DNA from 3 places in the Thermoanaerobacter kivui genome. Region 3 is predicted to be linked to each of the others. Evidence: predicted binding sites of a transcription regulator. Region 3 holds the regulator's gene; each other region holds the start of a gene.

Region 1 (6,387 bases), 390 kb from region 3:
TTTTAATATTAGTCAACCTCATTTGCGAATTTTTTTATAAAAAACTAAATTAATGTTCGGTTTTTACTCCCATTCTATGGTAGCTGGTGGTTTTGAAGTAATATCGTAAAGCACTCTGTTTACTCCTGGCACTTCATTAGTAATGCTTGTAGATATGCTCTCCAAAATTTCATAAGGAAGCTTTGTCCAATCCGCTGTCATTCCGTCGTAGCTATCTACTACCCTCAAAATTATGGCATAGGCGTAAGTCCTTTCATCCCCCATGACTCCAACACTTTTTATGCCAGGCAAAATCGCGAAAGATTGCCATACTTTATTGTACCAGCCAAACTTTTTCATTTCCCTTAAAACTATACTGTCAGCTTGTCTCAAAATTTCTAACTTCTCTTCTGTAACTTCACCAAGGATTCGAACTGCTAATCCTGGTCCAGGGAAGGGCTGTCTATATAATATCTCCTCAGGAATTCCTAATTCTTTTCCTACTTGCCTTACTTCATCTTTAAAAAGCATCCTCAAAGGTTCAATAAGTTCAAAACCTATATCTTCAGGCAGACCTCCAACATTGTGATGGCTTTTAATAGTAGAAGACACGCCATTGCCACTTTCTATTACATCAGGATACAAAGTACCTTGCACCAAAAATTTCACATCTCCTATTTTTAAGGCCTCTTCTTTAAAAACATCTATAAAAACATTACCAATAATTTTTCTCTTTTCTTCTGGATCTGTAACTCCCTTAAGTCGTGACAAAAATCTATCCTTTGCATCTACCCGGATTATGTTCATGTCATAATTTTTTCTAAAGGTTTCAATAACCATATATCCTTCGTTTTTCCTTAAAAGCCCTGTATCAACAAAAATGCATACCAATTGGTCGTGAATGGCTCTATCCACTAAAACAGCAGCAACTGAAGAATCTACACCGCCAGACAGGGCACATACAGCTTTGTGTTTTCCTACTTTCGCTTTTATTTCCTTTACTGTCTGCTCAATTAAAGACTCCATTGTCCAATCTGCCGCGCAATCACATACTTCAAAAAGGAAATTTCTTATAATCTCTGTTCCTCTATGAGTGTGTGAAACTTCAGGATGGAATTGAACCGCATACAATTTCTTTTCTACATTCGCAATTGCTGCAATAGGACAGTTGTCAGTAGAGGCTACTACCTTAAAATCTGGAGGAGGAAGTTCTATGTGGTCAGTATGGCTCATCCAAACAACAGTGTCTCTTTCTATCCCTTTAAACAAAGGAATAGTATTATTTAAGACAATTTCTGTCTTGCCATATTCCTTCACAGGTGCTGGCGCAACTTTTCCACCTAAAAGCTCTGTCATAAGTTGTGCACCATAACATATACCTAACACAGGATAACCCAATTCAAAAATTTCTTTATCACATTTAGGAGCATTTTTTGCATATACACTGGCAGGTCCTCCAGAAAGCACAATTCCCTTTGGCTCTTTTTTTCGTACCTCCTCTGGAGAAATATTGTAAGGAACAATCTCGCAAAAGACATTTGCTTCTCTTATTCTTCTCGCAATGAGTTGGGTATACTGGCCTCCAAAATCCAAAATCAAAATTACTTCACGCTTAATCCCCATTAAAATCCTCCTCTTATCTCAAATTATAATTGGGAGCTTCTTTTGTAATAATTATATCATGAGGATGGCTTTCAGTTAATCCTGCCTGTGTTATTTTTATAAACTTTGTTTTTGTCCTAAGTTCATCTATGTTGCGGACACCGCAATAGCCCATTCCTGCTCTCAAACCACCAACCAATTGATACACCGTCTCTTTCAAAGGCCCTTTGTATGGTACTCTCCCTTCCACACCTTCAGGCACAAACTTTGTAACATCTTCTTGGAAATACCTATCTGAGCTTCCTTCTTTCATCGCTCCTAAAGACCCCATTCCTCTATACACTTTGTAACTTCTTCCTTGATATATCTCTATTTCACCTGGACTTTCTTCTGTACCTGCAAAAAGACTTCCCAACATCACAACAGAAGCCCCTGCAGCAATAGCTTTAACAATGTCTCCCGAATATTTTATTCCTCCATCTGCAATTATCGGAATACCGTATTTGTCCGCTTCTTGTGCACAATCGTAAATAGCAGTGATCTGCGGTACGCCAACACCAGCGATTACTCTCGTAGTACAGATTGACCCTGGACCAATACCAACTTTTACGCAGTCGGCTCCTCTTTCTATCAAGTCTTTTGTGGCTTCAGCAGTAGCTACATTTCCTGCTATCAGCTGCAAATCAGGGTATTTCTCTTTTATCTTAGATACTGCTTCTAATACGCCTTTAGAATGCCCATGAGCTGTATCTATCACGATAGCATCTACACCTGCATCTACTAATGCTTTAACTCTGTCCATCATGTCCTTCCCAACACCGACAGCAGCCGCTACCAAAAGTCTTCCTTTGCTGTCCTTTGCAGCATTAGGAAATTCTACTGCCTTTTCTATATCTTTTATTGTTATGAGCCCTTTTAAAACATTGTTTTCATCTACCAAAGGCAATTTTTCTATCTTATGCTTTTTAAGTATCTTCTGAGCTTCTTCTAAAGTTGTGCCAACAGGTGCAGTTACAAGATTGTCCTTTGTCATGACTTCTTTTATAGGTTTGTCTAAATCATCTTCAAATCTTATATCTCTGTTAGTTATTATACCTACAAGTCTTGAATCAACAGTAATTGGAACACCGGATATTTTGTATCTCGCCATCAATTCTGCTGCATCTCTTATGGTGTGATCGGGAGAAAGGTAGAAGGGATCAGTTATAACTCCATGTTCCGACCTCTTGACTTTATCAACTTCCAAAGCTTGCCTTTCAATGGACATGTTTTTGTGAATTACACCTATGCCGCCTTCTCTTGCTATAGCTATAGCAAGCTTCGACTCTGTAACTGTATCCATGCCCGCACTCATCAGAGGAATATTTAGTGTAATTTTTTTGGTAAGCTTTGTCTTTAAATCTACATCTTTAGGAAGCACATCTGATTTAGCAGGAATCAAAAGCACATCATCAAAAGTTAAACCTTCTTTGACAAACTTCTCCTCCATATTTTACATCTCCTTCTTAATATTTATATTATAACATACTTACTTTAGAAAATCCTTAATAACATCAAACAATTTATACAATTACATTAATTCAAAACTATGAAGTTTATACGCCTTTTTAAGTCAAAAGCCTGAGGGTAGAATTTTCCTCAGGCCAAAAAAAGGCAAAAGTAAATCCCACCCATAGTAAAGCAGTTTACGGCCGCTTTGTAGAAACTCCCGTGCCATATTCACGGGATTATATGAGCTTCCCAGTAATAAATTATTAACTTGTCCATATGAATTTACTATTCAATATATCAAATTTGAATGTTCATGTCAACAGTACAAAAAATACAATATACACATTTAAAGCTTTTCTCAATAAAAAAATAAAAAAGCCTCAAAACTTTGAGGCTTCTACCTTCTACATGGTGCGCCCGAGAGGACTCGAACCTCCGGCACACGGTTTAGGAAACCGTTGCTCTATCCTGCTGAGCTACGGGCGCACAAATATCACAAATCAGTTACAGAAATATTCTATCAGACAATCAATAACCTGTCAAGGTCATAAACTCAAAAAGGCTGAGCTAAAGCTCAGCCTTTTTATTACATCATATCCATCCCTGCGCCTGGATTAGGCATTGATGTATTCTTCTCTGGTATATCGACAACTATTGCCTCTGTTGTAAGTATCATTGAAGCAATTGATGCAGCATTCTGCAAAGCAGTTCTCGTAACTTTTGTCGGATCTACAATGCCTGCTTTGAACATGTCTGTAAATTCTTCTTTATAAGCGTCATATCCATAGTTTGGATCTTTAGCTGCTTTTATCTTCTCTACTATTACAGAACCGTCAACACCGGCATTCTCTGCAATCTGCCTTATTGGCTCTTCTAAAGCTCTGAGCACTATCTTTGCTCCTGTCTTGAAGTCGCCCTCTAATGAATCAACAACCTTTTGTACATCTTCCATTACATTAAGCAATGCGATACCGCCACCAGGCACTATCCCCTCTTCTACTGCTGCTTTTGTAGCTGCTAACGCGTCTTCAATTCTGTGTTTCTTCTCTTTGAGCTCTGTCTCAGTAGCAGCACCAGCTTGAATGACAGCTACGCCACCTGCTAATTTTGCCAATCTTTCTTGCAATTTTTCTCTGTCATAATCAGATGTGGTCTCTTCTATCTGAGCTTTAATTTGATTGATTCTGTTCTTAATATCCGTAGGATTACCTGCACCATCAACAATTGTAGTAGTCTCTTTTGTGACTTTAACTTGTCTTGCACGGCCAAGCATTTCTAATTTTACATCTTTTAAGTCATAACCCAATTCTTCTGAAATTACTTGGCCACCTGTCAATATTGCTATATCTTGCAACATTTCTTTTCTTCTGTCGCCAAAACCAGGAGCTTTTACCGCGACACAAGTAAATGTACCTCTTAATTTGTTAACAACTAATGTTGCTAATGCTTCTCCTTCTACATCATCAGCTATAATAAGGAGTTTCTTACCATGTTGTACCACTTGTTCTAACAGTGGCAACAAATCTTGTATATTTGAGAGTTTTTTGTCTGTTATGAGTATAACAGGTTCTTCTAATACTGCTTCCATTTTTTCTGCATCAGTTACCATGTATGGAGAAATATAACCTCTGTCAAATTGCATTCCTTCAACAACCTCAAGGGTTGTTCCAAGCGTCTTTGATTCTTCAACAGTTATAACGCCATCTTTCCCTACTTTGTCCATTGCTTCAGCAATAAGCCTGCCTATTTCTTCATCGGCAGCTGAAATAGAAGCAACATGAGCAATTGACTCTTTATTGTCAATGGGTTTAGATATCCTCTTTAATCCCTCAACTGCAGCATCAACCGCTTTTGCAATTCCTCTTCTTAAAAGCATTGGATTAGCTCCTGCAGCGAGGTTTTTCAATCCTTCACGAACCATTGCCTGAGCCAAAAGCGTTGCTGTCGTTGTACCGTCACCAGCAACATCATTAGTCTTAGTAGCAGCTTCTTTAAGGAGTTGTGCACCTTGGTTTTCAAATGGATCTTCTAATTCTATCTCTCTTGCAATCGTTACACCATCATTTGTAACTGTTGGTGAGCCATATTTTTTGTCAAGCACTACATTGCGGCCTCTCGGTCCTAATGTAACTTTTACAGTATTTGCAACGGCATTAACTCCTCTTTCTAATGCTCTGCGAGCTTCCTCTCCATATTTGATTTGTTTTGCCATCTTTAACTACCTCCTTATTCTACAATTGCTAGAATATCGCTTTCTCTTAAAAGCAAATACTCTTCCCCATCCAATTTAACTTCTGTTCCAGCATATTTTGAGAAAATAACCCTGTCGCCAACTTTTACCTCTAATTCTACTTTCTTGCCGTCTATGTATTGTCCCGTCCCTACTGCAACAACTTCTCCTTGCTGTGGCTTTTCCTTAGCTGTACCAGGCAAAATAACTCCACCTTTTGTAACTTCTTCTGCCTGTATTACTTTAACTACAACTCTGTCTCCGAGTGGTTTTAACCTCATATACTTTATCCCTCCTCCTTCATTTGTTAGCACTCATCTTGTGTGAGTGCTAATCCCAATCTCTATATTAATTTAAGTAGTAAAACATATCAAACTGCATTACAGCTCATTTTCAGCTGTATAATCCGATTATTTATGATTTTGCCCAAATACTTTGATTTTATGCCATTATTTATCGATTTAAACTACATTTCTTAATCTTCCATTTTAAAATAAAAAAACAAGGGAATATACACTCCCCTTATTATGAATTATTATCCTTTTCATTATCCTTTTCCTCTTTTTTGTCAGCCGAATTGACTAATCCTTGTTGTTTTAAATAATTTATCATGTTATACATATATTGTTGTTGTTCTTTTGTTAACATGGATTTTAAATTGTCAATGACAGCTAATTGCTGCTCAGATAAGTCTGGAGGCAACGTGGTATTATCATCGTCTTGTTCCTGCTGCTCATACACTTCCTCTTTTTTCTCTTCTTTTTCAAGATTTTCTTCTTCTAATTTTACTACTTCAGCTGCTTCTTCCGTTTCATCTGGCATGCTTCTGGTAATCTGTTGATTTTGCTCTTTCTCTTCCTTCATACTATTCATAATTCCTTCTGCCTTATTAAGTACCTCCAATAATTTTATATTTTTCGCAAGTTTATCAGCTGTCTCCATTTTATCTTCTGGAATTATAGGCTTTATAGCTTCATAAATATCGACTATTTTGTCAAAAATATTGTCCTTTCCTTCCTCTTTCGAATATTTCTCCATTTTTTGTTGCAAATTCTTTAACGCCTCATGAAATTTTAAAAATTTAT
Region 2 (6,387 bases), 870 kb from region 3:
ATGCCAATACTTATTTTGTTTATAATTTTTAGCAAGAATTTTAAAGAAGGTATACAGTTTGTTTTAAAATAATATGACGGAGGTAGAAAAATGGCAAAATTTGCAGATGAATTTATAATAGGAGCTAATTATTGGCCTAGGAATCATGGCATTGAAATATGGAAAGAGTGGAATTATGATGAGATAAAAAGTGAATTTATTGAAGCGAAAAGCTTAGGCATTAATGTAATGAGAATAAATCTTTTTTGGGAGGATTTTCAGCCAAAGCCTGATGTAATATCAGAGGAAGCGGTGAAAAAGTTTGACGAGCTTATTAAAATATGTCATGAAGTTGATATGAAAATCGCGCCTACTTTTTTTGTGGGGCATATGAGCGGTGAGAATTGGGATGTGCCGTGGAGAGAAGGTAGGAATATATACAGTGATTCATTTATGTTGAGGTATCAAATTAAATTGGTACGCTTTTTTGCTGAGAGGTACAAAGATGAATCTGCTATTTTGTTTTGGGACCTTTCAAATGAGCCAGATAATTATGTAAAAGCAGAGTCAAGACATGATGCTTGGCTGTGGAACTATGTCTTATCAAATGAGATAAAAAAATACGACAAAAATCATCCCGTAACACTTGGAATACACCAGGCATCTCTTCTTACCGATAATAATTTTTATCCTGAAGACTTGCAAGAAGGAAATGATTTTCTGTGTATGCACGCATATCCAATTTATACAGATACATGTATAGACCCTGTAAATTCTATAAGAAGCACTTATATGGCACCTTTTGCTTCTAAACTCACCCAAGTTATGGGTGGCAAAGAAGTGCTACTGGAGGAATTTGGTGCAACTACACTTATGATGAGTGAAGATATAGAGGGAAATTATTACAAGGTGGTTCTGTATAGCCTTCTTGCGAATGAATCGATAGGTGCAATAGCCTGGTGCTTTGGAGATTTTTCTGTTGGCGAAAGGCTTCCCTATAATTCTACCCCCTTTGAAACGCAATTTGGTATAACAGCAGTTGATGGAAGAGTTAAAAAAGCAGGACTTGAAATAAAAGCTTTTTCTGAATTTATGAATAAAATTGAGTATAAGGATTTAAAACACAAAAAGTGTGATGCCGCGATAATCATTCCGGATAAGTATTATAGTGCTTTATTTGTAGGTAACGATTATACTCCAGAGAGAAATTTTAGGATTCTTTTAAATAGTTTTATACTGGCAAAGGAAGCAGGTATAGATGTTGAATTGGTAAGAGCTGATGGAGATTTTAGTAAGTATAAAATGCTTATACTACCTTCCGCTTATAGAAAAGGGCATTTAAATTATGACCAATGGGTAAAAATTATGGATTTTGTTAAAAATGGTGGCACTTTGTATGTATCATACGATGGAATTTCTGTAGAAGGTTTTGATGAGGTTTTTGGAGTTAAAACGCAATATTCTATGGTGCCCAAAAATGAGACAGTATCAATGCATTGTGAAGAACTTGGAATTGATTTAAATTATAAAGCTCTTAAATTTAATAAAAGACTTATTGCAAAACCGACAACAGGCCGTGTAATTGCAAATGATGATGAGAATAACCCGGCAATAGTTATAAATAAATATGGCAAAGGGAATGCTATTCTTGTTACGTATCCTATTGAGCTCTATTTAAGTTATATGCCCGATGTATATAAGACTGACAGGTCTTATTTGATTTATGAGTATGCTAAAGAGCTGAGCGGAATAGAATACAACGTAAAAGTAGAATCTCCTTATATTGAAGTAAAAGAGTTTGATTATGGCAGGAAAACCCTTGTGTTCTTTATAAATCATGAAGACATAGATATTCATACTAAAATAAGAATAAGTAGAAAAACAAAAAATAATGAGAAAATACAAGATTTAATCAGCGGAAGGCAGATTAATTTAGAAAATTTCACAATAGAGGCTAATGGAGTAGTTGCAATTTTGCTGGAAAAGGGGGTATAAAGATGTTCAGGCTAACAAGACTTAGTAACAAACCTATATTGTCGCCAATAAAAGAGCATGAATGGGAAAAGGAGGCTGTTTTTAATGCAGCAGTAATATATGAAGATAGTAAATTCCACTTGTTTTACAGAGCCTCTAATAATAAATTTGTTTTGAATACTGAAAAGCCAGAAGAAAAATATAAATTTGTATCCTCAATTGGGTATGCTGTAAGCGAAGATGGTATAAATTTTGAAAGATTTGACAAACCTGTTTTAGTAGGTGAGATTCCGCAAGAAGCTTGGGGAGTAGAGGACCCAAGGATTACAAAAATAGACAATAAGTATTACATGCTCTATACAGGTTTTGGAGGAAGGGACTGGTTGGATTTTAGAATATGTATGGTTTGGTCTGATGATTTAAAAAATTGGAAAGGACACAGAATTGTTCTTGATGAACCCAATAAAGATGCGGCACTTTTATCCGAAAAAATAAATGGTAAGTATGTGCTTTTCCATAGAAGAATGCCCGATATTTGGATTGCTTATTCTGATGATTTAGTAAATTGGTATAACCATAAGATTATAATGTCCCCTAAATCTCACACATGGGAGTCAAAGAAAATTGGCATAGCAGGACCTCCTATAAAAAGAGAAGATGGATGGCTTTTAATATATCACGGGGTGGATAACAACAATGTGTACAGACTTGGTGTAGCTCTTTTAGACTTAAAGGACCCATCAAAGGTTATTGCGAGACAAAAAGAGCCTATTTTAGAGCCAGAGCTTGATTGGGAAATAAATGGGCTGGTACCTAATGTGGTGTTTAGCTGCGGTGCAGTTGAAGTGAATGACATGTATTATGTGTATTATGGAGCAGCAGATACCCATATAGGTGTAGCAGTCATTGAAAAAGAAAAAGTAAAATTTTAAAAGGAGTGTATGGAGTGATAAAATTAAAGAGATTATCAGATAAGCCGGTATTGATGCCAAAAGCAGAAAATGAATGGGAAAGAGCAGCAGTTTTTAACACTGCAGCAATTTATGACAATGGACTGTTTCACTTGATTTACAGGGCTACTGACATTGGGCCTCACGCCAAATATGGGAAATATACTTCTCGCTTTGGATACGCAGTCAGCAAAGACGGAATTAATTTTATGAGATTAGACAAACCAGTGATGAGCAATGAGACAGAACAAGAGCTCAGAGGATTAGAAGACCCAAGGATAGTCAAAATTGACGGCATTTATTATATGATGTACACAGGTTTTGGGGACAGGTTTCATGATGACTATAGGATTTGTTTGGCTATCTCCAAAAACCTTATAGATTGGGAGAGAAAAGGAGTAGTTTTAGATGAACCTAATAAAGACGCCTCTTTATTTCCTGAAAAAATCAATGGAAAGTATGTGATGCTTCATAGAAGGTATCCAGAGATATGGATTGCCTTTTCAGAAGATTTAAAAAATTGGTATGACCATAAGCCTATCATTAAGCCAATTCCAGGAACTTGGGAAAGCGCCAGAGTTGGAATTGGAGGGCCGCCTATTAGGACAAAAGATGGTTGGTTTTTGATATACCATGCAGCTGATGACAATAATGTATATAGATTGGGAGCAGTCCTTTTAGATTTAGAAGATCCATCAAAGATTATTGCAAGGCAAAAAGAACCTATCTTAGAGCCAGAACTACAGTGGGAAAAAGAAGGATACATTCCTAATGTTGTATTTAGTTGTGGCAATGCAGTAAAAGATGATACTATTTATGTTTATTACGGGGGTGCAGATACCGTTATAGGTGTAGCAATATTAGAGATGAAAGATATCAAATTTTAGCAGGCTTTTAAAAGGCCTGTTTTTTATTTACAGAAAAGTACTTGACATGCCAAAAAGGATTAATTATAATACTTATTAACAGCCGAATTTCAAGAGTGCTAATATATTTCTCTTCTTCTTTCTCTTGTCAAGTGCACGGCTAACCACGTATATCACACTCTTCTTTTGTTTTTAAGTTTTATTTTGAAAAACTTCATAAAGGAGGGGCTTTTATGAAGGCGTTGTTATTGGCAGGAGGTTTGGGAACAAGGCTAAGACCTCTTACAGATGACCTGCCAAAACCAATGGTTCCTATCATGGGAAGACCTCTTTTAGAAAGGATTATTTTAAACCTTAAAAAAAGTGGAATAGATGAAGTTGTAATAAGTACTTATTATAAGTCTCAGTACATTGAAGATTACTTCAAGCCAAAAGAGGACTTAGGTGTAAAAATACACTATATTACAGAAGAATCTCCTTTGGGGACTGGTGGGGCAATAAAAAACGCCGAAAAATTTTTTGATGACACTTTCCTCATTTTAAACTCTGATATCGTCAGTGATATTGACTATGCAGATTTGATAAAATACCACAAGAGAAGAAGAGCTCAAGTAACTATTGCATCTATTGAAGTAAGAGATACTTCTCAGTACGGAGTTATAGAATTTGATGAAAAAGGCTTTATAACTGTTTTCAAAGAAAAGCCCAAACCAGGCGAGAGTAATTCTAAGTATATTAACGCAGGAGTATATGTATTTGAACCTGAGGTGTTAAAAGAAATTCCTGAAAATACAGTAGTATCTGTAGAGAGGGAGACATATCCCAAACTTTTGGAAAAAGGGTATAGAATGGCTATTTATAAATTTAACGGCTACTGGATAGACATAGGGACAATAGACAAATACAAAAAAGTTCATGAGGACATTTTAAAAGGAAAATCAAGATTTGTAAGTACTACTTCCTCAAGAGGCATAATTTTAGGAGACAATGTTAAAATTCATCCTACCGCAAGAGTGATAGGACCTGCTTATATTGGAAATAATACTGAAATTGATGCCTATGCTACAGTTGGTCCGTATACAGTAATTGGGAATAACTGTCGAATAGGTCAAGAGAGCAAAGTATCCCAAAGTGTATTGTGGGATAATGTAAAAGTGCGCAGGTTTGCAAGATTAGACAATGCAGTTGTCACTTCAGAATGTATAGTAGAGGTGAATATGGAAGTTAAAAATACAGTGTTTACAGCTAATAGATTGGCAAGTACTACGTTGACAACTTAATACTAAACAAACTAAGAAGGGGGCGTGATATAATGAGCGTATTGGGGAGAAATGTAGCATTTTTGAGCACTTATCCACCAAGAGAATGTGGCATTGCTACTTTTACTCAAGATTTAGTTAATGAAATAAAAAAGATAAAACTTATTAATTTTACAGGAGTAATTGCAATAAACGATAATAAAACTTACGAATACGATAGTGATGTTAAATATCAGTTACAACAATTTGTAAGAGAAGATTATGTAAGATTAGCCCGTGAATTAAATGAATCTGACATAGATTTGCTCATTATAGAACATGAATATGGGATATTTGGAGGAGAAAGTGGAGAGTACTTATTAGACTTAGTTGACAATTTGAACATACCTTTTGTTGTGACGGTTCATACGGTGTTATCAAATCCAAACGAAAAACAGCTTTTAATACTTAGAGAACTAGGGGAAAAAAGTGTTAGAGTAGTAACAATGGCTAAAAATACAATACCACTTCTTGAAGAAATATACCACATACCTTCCAGTAAAATCACTGTTATCCCTCATGGAGTTCCCAATCTTCCGGTATTACCCAAGGAAACTTTAAAAGAGAAATATGGCTTTAAAGGCAGAAGAATAATAAGCACTTTTGGTCTTATAAATCCTGGTAAAGGAATAGAGTACGGTATAGAAGCAATAAGTATTGTAGCTCAAAAATACAAAGAGGTACTATATCTAATTTTAGGCCAAACCCATCCAAACATAAAGAGAGAATTTGGAGAAGAATACAGGGAAAAACTTCAAAAATTAGTACAAGACCTTGGAGTACAAGACAATGTAAGATTTGTGGATAAATATCTTACTAAAAAAGAGATTTTGGAGTATTTGAAGATGTCAGATATATATATGACGCCATATTTAAACAAAGAACAAGCTGTCAGCGGTACACTGGCATATGCAGCAGGCTTAGGAAAAGTAATTATTTCAACTCCATATATGTATGCTGAAGAAATTTTGGCAGAAGGAAGAGGCTTGCTTGCAAATTTCCGTGATGCAAAGTCTTTAGCTAGACATATTGAGTATGTATTTAAAAACCCTGAGAAAAGGCTACAGATAGAGTCAGAAATTAAAAGATTAGGCAGGTCAATGATGTGGGATAACGTGGCATATAGATATGTCATAATGATTTTATCTGTATTGGACATTAAAGCAAGGGAGGAAGTTGTAATATAGAGAAGGGGGAAGTTAACACAATGGAAGGAGCAATTGAATTTCACCATCTTTTCAGGCTAACGGATGATACAGGCATTTTACAGCATTCCCTTTACTCTATTCCTGATTTGACAAAGGGTTATACTACGGATGA
Region 3 (6,387 bases):
GAAGCGCAAACCCTTGCCAATGTGTACATGGCATTAGAACATGATTTAGAGATAATTCCTGTCATAAATAAAATAGATTTGCCTTCAGCAGACCCTGAACTTGTCAAAAGAGAAATTGAAGATGTAATAGGAATTGAGGCAGAAGATGCTTTGCTTACTTCTGCTAAAGAAGGCATAGGAATAGACGAGGTTTTAGAAGCGATTGTAAATAGAATTCCTCCTCCAATGGGAGATGAAAACAAGCCCTTGAAAGCACTTATTTTTGACTCTTTTTATGACAATTACAAAGGGGCAATAAGTTTTGTAAGATTAGTAGATGGACGCGTGAAGCCGGGTATGAGGATAAAGATGTTTTCAACAGGAAAAGTTTTTGAAGTGACAGAAGTAGGAATGTTTAAGCCCAATCTCTATCCTGTTGATGAACTTAAAGCGGGAGAAGTGGGATACATCGCTGCCAGCATAAAAAATGTCAAAGATACGCGGGTGGGAGATACTATAACAGATGCAGACAATCCTGCCGATTCTCCATTGCCGGGTTATAAAGAAGTAGTGCCTATGGTTTTTTGTGGAATATATCCAGCTGACGGACAGGACTATGAAAACCTAAAAGAAGCTTTGGAAAAACTTCAACTAAATGATGCTTCTTTGATATTTGAGCCAGATACTTCTGCGGCGTTAGGATTTGGGTTTAGATGCGGTTTTTTGGGTCTTTTACACATGGAGATAGTCCAAGAAAGATTGGAAAGAGAATACAATTTAAACCTTGTAACAACTGCTCCCAGCGTAATTTACAAAGTTTATAAAACTAATGGAGAAGTCATGGATTTGGACAATCCTACTAAAATGCCTCCTCCTACTCAAATAGACCATATTGAAGAACCGATAGTGGAGGCTACCATCATGACTCCATCTGAATATGTAGGACCTATTTTGGAGCTTTGCCAAGAGAGGCGTGGAGTATATTTAGGTATGGAGTACCTGGAAAAAACTCGCGTCCTTTTAAAATATGAAATGCCTCTTAATGAGATAATATATGACTTTTTTGACGCTTTAAAATCGCGAACAAAAGGTTACGCTTCTTTTGATTATGACCTTAAGGGATACAAAGAATCCAATTTAGTAAAACTTGATATTTTAATAAATGGGGAAATAGTTGATGCGTTATCTATGATAGTCCACAAAGACAAGGCGTACGAAAAAGCACGTCGAATTGTGGAAAAGTTAAAAGAAAATATTCCAAGGCATTTATTTGAAATCCCAATACAAGCAGCAATAGGTTCTAAAATCATTGCAAGGGAAACCGTTAAAGCCTTAAGGAAGAATGTCCTTGCTAAATGTTATGGTGGCGATGTGACAAGAAAGAAAAAACTTTTGGAGAAACAAAAAGAAGGTAAAAAGCGCATGAGACAGGTTGGAAGTGTGGAAATACCTCAAGAAGCTTTTATGTCAATATTGAAGTTAGATGATGAAAAATGAAAGCGATAGGGATATATGTGCACATTCCTTTTTGTAAAAGAAAGTGTTATTATTGCGATTTTAATTCATATGCTGGTTCTGATCACCTTTTTGACAGTTATATAGAGGCACTGTTAAAAGAAATAGCTTTAAATTCTACAAGGGATTACAGTATTGTTTCAGTGTATATCGGAGGGGGTACACCTAACCTTTTGCCTCCTTCGTACATTGAAAAAATATTAAATGCTGTTTTTCGAAACTTCCGATTAGTTGAAAACTGTGAAATTACTATTGAAATGAATCCTGGTCTTATCACAGAGGGAAAATTAAAAATTTACAAAAGTAGTGGAATAAACCGAGTGAGTATAGGGCTTCAAGCTTTTCAAAATCGTCTTTTAAAGATTATAGGGAGAATCCACACAAAGGAAGAGTTTTTGCAAAACTATGAATTGGCGAAAAAGTACTTTGACAACATAAATATAGATTTAATATATGCTCTTCCAACACAGACGATGGAAGAATGGAAAAACACTTTGGAAGAGGCAGTAAAATTACAGCCTTCTCATATTTCTACCTACAGTCTTATTTTAGAGCCTAACACTCTTTTTTATAAACTTTACACAGAGGGAAAATTGCCAACTGTAGAAGAAGATATTGAGATTGACATGTACCATTGGGCGATTGAATTTTTAGAGAAAACAGGTTACATTCATTATGAAATTTCTAATTTTGCATTACCTTCTTTTCAATGCCGCCACAATATGCTTTATTGGAGCTGTGGGCATTATTTAGGATTTGGGGCGGGAGCTCATTCTTACATGGAGAATATACGGTATAATAATATTGAAAGAATAGAAGACTATATAAAACATATAAACGAAAAAGGCGATGCTACTGCAAATAAAACAGTATTGACAAAACAAGATGAAATGGCAGAGTTCATGTTTTTAGGTTTAAGGATGATGAAAGGGGTATGTGATAAAGATTTTTACAAAAGGTTTGGTGTGAGCTTGTTTGATGTATACAAAGAGGTAATACAAAAATATAATAAAGAAGGATTAATTGAAGTTGATAATATGTGTGTAAGACTTACTAAACGCGGCATAGATGTCTCTAACATTGTTTTTGAAGAATTTCTACCCTAAATGAGTATTGACAAAAAATTATAATAGTGGTATTTTAAAAGCATGAATTAGCACTCAACTTCGTTGAGTGCTAACAAAAATACGGGGTGGTGAAAATGCCGTTAGATAACAGGAAAAGGAAAATACTGTATGCGATTATTACTGATTATATAATGACGGCAGAACCAATTGGGTCCAGGACGATAGCCAAAAAGTACAATATGGGTTTGAGCTCAGCTACGATAAGGAATGAAATGGCTGATTTAGAAGAAATGGGATATTTAGAGCAACCTCATACTTCAGCTGGAAGGATACCCTCAGATAAAGGGTATAGATTTTATGTTGATAGCATTCTTGAAAATTATGTAGATAGGACTCCTGTAAGAACTCCTCCTACTCACGAAGAAGTGATTGTGGAATTTGATGAAATTATAAAGAAGTATGCAAAGATTTTGGCTAACATCACTCGACATACAACTGTAGCTAAAATGCCAAAACTTAATCCTGATAAAATAAAGAGAATACAATTGATACCGGTAGCTTCTAACAAAATGATTTTTCTCTTGGTGACAGATACGGGAATTGTGAAAAATTATCTCTTAAACTTCTGCCAAAATATAGACAGAAATCTCTTTGAGTTTTTGAATAACTTGCTCAATGATAAAATTGCGGGTAAGAGCGAAAAAGATATATTTGAGTTTTTGCAAAATGACATAAGACAGATGTTAGGAGAAGTCGCTTTTATTGCTGATGAGCTTATAAAAACTATCCTTTTAAGCTTAAAACAATTGCAGGAAACAGACATCTATGCAGATGGAACATCACATATTTTAGATTTTCCTGAATATAAGGACTTGGGGAAGGCAAAAAACTTCTTCAACCTTTTAGATAATAAATCTCTATTAAACAAAGTATTAGAACCTGAAGTAGACTTTATTGACGTCAGAATAGGGAGAGAAAACAAGTTTGAAGAGATGAAGGACTTGAGCGTTATAAAGACTACTTACAAAATCAATGGACGGGTAGCTGGAACCATAGGAATTATAGGTCCTACACGGATGGATTATCAGAAATTGATTAATGAAATCAATATGATGACAAAAGAGCTTTCAAATATTTTGTCAAATATATACAAAGATGAAATATGAGGTGATACGAGTGCAAGGAATTGATAAAGAAGTTAAAAAGGAGGAGGTCAATAAGGAGGATTATCAAGCTTCTAAGGTTTTAGAAGCAGTAAACGAACAAATGGAGGGACCACCTTCAGAACAAGAGATTCAGCAAAAGGAACAGCCAAAAGAAGAAATTATAGAACAAAAGGAAGATGTTGAAGAATTAAAGAAAAAGTTACAAGAAAAAGAAAATGAAGCAAAAGAATATCTTGACATTGCTCAAAGATTAAAGGCAGAATTTGAAAATTACAGAAAAAGGACAGAAAAAGAAAAATCCGAAATGATAGAATATGGGCAGGAAACTGTAATTGTGGAACTTTTGCCTGTCATAGATAATTTTGAAAGAGCTTTGTCCAGTGAAGGAGATTATAATTCTTTAAAAGAAGGGATAGAATTAATTTACAGACAGTTTAAAAAAATATTAGATAAATTTGGAGTAAAAGAAATAGAAGCAGAGGGTCAGATTTTTGACCCTTATAAGCATCATGCTGTGATGCAAGAAGAAGTGGAAGGTAAGCAACCTAATGAAATTGTAGAGGTATTTCAAAAAGGCTATTTTCTAAAAGATAAAGTAATAAGACCAAGTTTAGTTAAAGTAGCAAAATGAAAAGGAGGATGGAGAATATGGGAAAAGTTATAGGAATTGACCTTGGAACTACTTTCTCATGTGTTGCTGTTATGGAAGGAGGACAACCAGTAGTTATACCTAATGCAGAAGGAGCACGTACTACTCCTTCAGTTGTTGCTTTTACAAAGGAAGGCGAAAGGTTAGTAGGACAGGTTGCAAAAAGGCAAGCAATTGTAAATCCTGAAAGGACTGTAATGTCTATAAAAAGGCATATGGGAACTGACTACAAAGTAAAAATTGACAACAAAGAGTATACACCTCAAGAGATTTCTGCTATGATTTTGCAGAAATTAAAAGCGGATGCAGAAGCATACCTTGGTGAAAAAGTGACACAGGCTGTTATCACTGTCCCTGCTTATTTCAATGACAGTCAAAGGCAGGCTACAAAGGATGCAGGTAGAATCGCAGGTCTTGAAGTTTTAAGGATAATAAATGAACCTACAGCAGCGGCTTTAGCATATGGACTTGACAAAGAAGGCAACCAAAAAATAATGGTGTATGATTTAGGTGGTGGAACATTTGACGTTTCCATCTTGGAAATAGGAGATGGAGTATTTGAAGTTTTGGCTACAAGTGGCAATAACCATTTGGGTGGGGATGACTTCGACCAAAGGATAATAGATTGGCTTGCTGACAACTTCAAAAAAGAATATGGAATTGACTTAAGAAATGACAGGATGGCATTGCAGAGACTAAAAGATGCAGCTGAAAAGGCTAAGATAGAATTGTCTTCTGCTACAGTAACTAACATAAACTTGCCTTTCATCACTGCAGATGCCACAGGTCCAAAACATATAGATGTTAATCTCACAAGGGCAAAATTTGAAGAGTTAATTTCTGACCTTGTGGAGTCAACTGTTGGACCTGTCAATCAAGCTTTGAGCGATGCAGGACTAAAACCTTCTGATATAGATAAAGTAATCCTCATTGGAGGTTCTACAAGAGTACCTTTGGTTCAAGAGACAGTAAAGAGGATAATGGGGAAAGAGCCTCATAAAGGTATTAATCCAGATGAGGCAGTGGCTATAGGTGCAGCTATACAGGCAGCAGTTTTGTCTGGAGAAGTAAAAGATATTTTGCTGCTGGATGTAACACCTTTGTCACTGGGAATAGAGACGTTAGGTGGTGTGTTCACTAAAATCATCGAAAGAAATACTACTATACCTACAAGAAAGAGCCAGATATTTACGACTGCTGCAGATGGTCAGACTTCTGTGGAGATACATGTACTGCAGGGAGAAAGACCTATGGCAAAAGACAACAAAACCCTTGGAAGATTCATATTGTCAGGGATTCCACCGGCTCCAAGAGGAGTGCCACAAATTGAAGTTACTTTTGACATAGATGCTAATGGAATAGTACATGTTTCTGCAAAAGACTTGGGTACTGGCAAATCTCAGGATATAACTATTACTTCTACAACTAATTTGTCAGAAGAAGAGATACAAAGAATGGTTAATGAGGCTAAACAATACGAAGAACAAGATAGAAAGAAGAGAGAAGAAATCGAAATAAGAAACAAAGCTGACTCTCTCATCTATCAGGCTGAAAAGACGATGAAAGACCTTGGGGATAAGATGACGCAAGCTGAGAAAGATGAGATTAATAAAGAAATAGAAAATGTCAGAAAAGCTCTTGAAGGAAATAACATTGAGGAAATCAAAAATGCTTCAGAAAAACTTTCTCAAGCCTTCTATAAAGTATCTTCAAGAATATATCAGCAGGCAGGAGGAACGTACAGCGGTTCTTCTAATGCAGGTCAAGGTACAACACAAGGCAATGTGTACGAAGCTGATTACAAAGTGGAGGATGATAACAAGTAATAAAGAACCAGGTTTTTCCTGGTTCTCATTTACGTAATGAAAGGCAGGTGAAAATGTGGTCAAAAAAGACCTGTACGAAATATTAGGGGTGGACAGAAATGCAACAGAAGAGGAAATCAAAAGAGCTTACAGAAGACTTGCTAAGAAATACCACCCTGATTTAAACCCAGGAGATAAAGAAGCAG

Evidence for each region. The regulator HrcA, encoded in region 3, represses chaperone genes, less so after heat shock. The targets are predictions, from matches to a motif close to ATTAGCACTCANNNNNNNTGAGTGCTAAT.
Region 1: a site for HrcA is predicted at 5,609-5,637, ahead of groES (co-chaperone GroES). Genes of this name have one in related genera too.
Region 2: a site for HrcA is predicted at 3,865-3,893, ahead of TKV_RS00350 (nucleotidyltransferase family protein). Genes of this name have one in related genera too.

What each region holds. Positions count from the first base shown of each region.
Region 1 is NZ_CP009170.1:550,238-556,624, reverse strand. Features, by position in the region: gene guaA (glutamine-hydrolyzing GMP synthase) at 64-1,602, opposite strand; gene guaB (IMP dehydrogenase) at 1,616-3,070, opposite strand; purine riboswitch at 3,235-3,336, opposite strand; tRNA gene TKV_RS02735 (tRNA-Arg) at 3,482-3,558, opposite strand; gene groL (chaperonin GroEL) at 3,659-5,284, opposite strand; gene groES (co-chaperone GroES) at 5,299-5,583, opposite strand; gene TKV_RS02720 (hypothetical protein) at 5,828-6,387, opposite strand, start outside.
Region 2 is NZ_CP009170.1:69,132-75,518, forward strand. Features, by position in the region: gene TKV_RS00330 (carbohydrate ABC transporter permease) at 1-72, shown strand, start outside; gene TKV_RS00335 (beta-galactosidase trimerization domain-containing protein) at 91-1,974, shown strand; gene TKV_RS00340 (glycoside hydrolase family 130 protein) at 1,977-2,885, shown strand; gene TKV_RS00345 (glycoside hydrolase family 130 protein) at 2,900-3,790, shown strand; gene TKV_RS00350 (nucleotidyltransferase family protein) at 4,003-5,049, shown strand; gene TKV_RS00355 (glycosyltransferase family 4 protein) at 5,079-6,254, shown strand; gene TKV_RS00360 (beta-L-arabinofuranosidase domain-containing protein) at 6,275-6,387, shown strand, end outside.
Region 3 is NZ_CP009170.1:942,348-948,734, forward strand. Features, by position in the region: gene lepA (translation elongation factor 4) at 1-1,476, shown strand, start outside; gene hemW (radical SAM family heme chaperone HemW) at 1,473-2,600, shown strand; gene hrcA (heat-inducible transcriptional repressor HrcA) at 2,696-3,727, shown strand; gene grpE (nucleotide exchange factor GrpE) at 3,717-4,358, shown strand; gene dnaK (molecular chaperone DnaK) at 4,376-6,202, shown strand; gene dnaJ (molecular chaperone DnaJ) at 6,258-6,387, shown strand, end outside.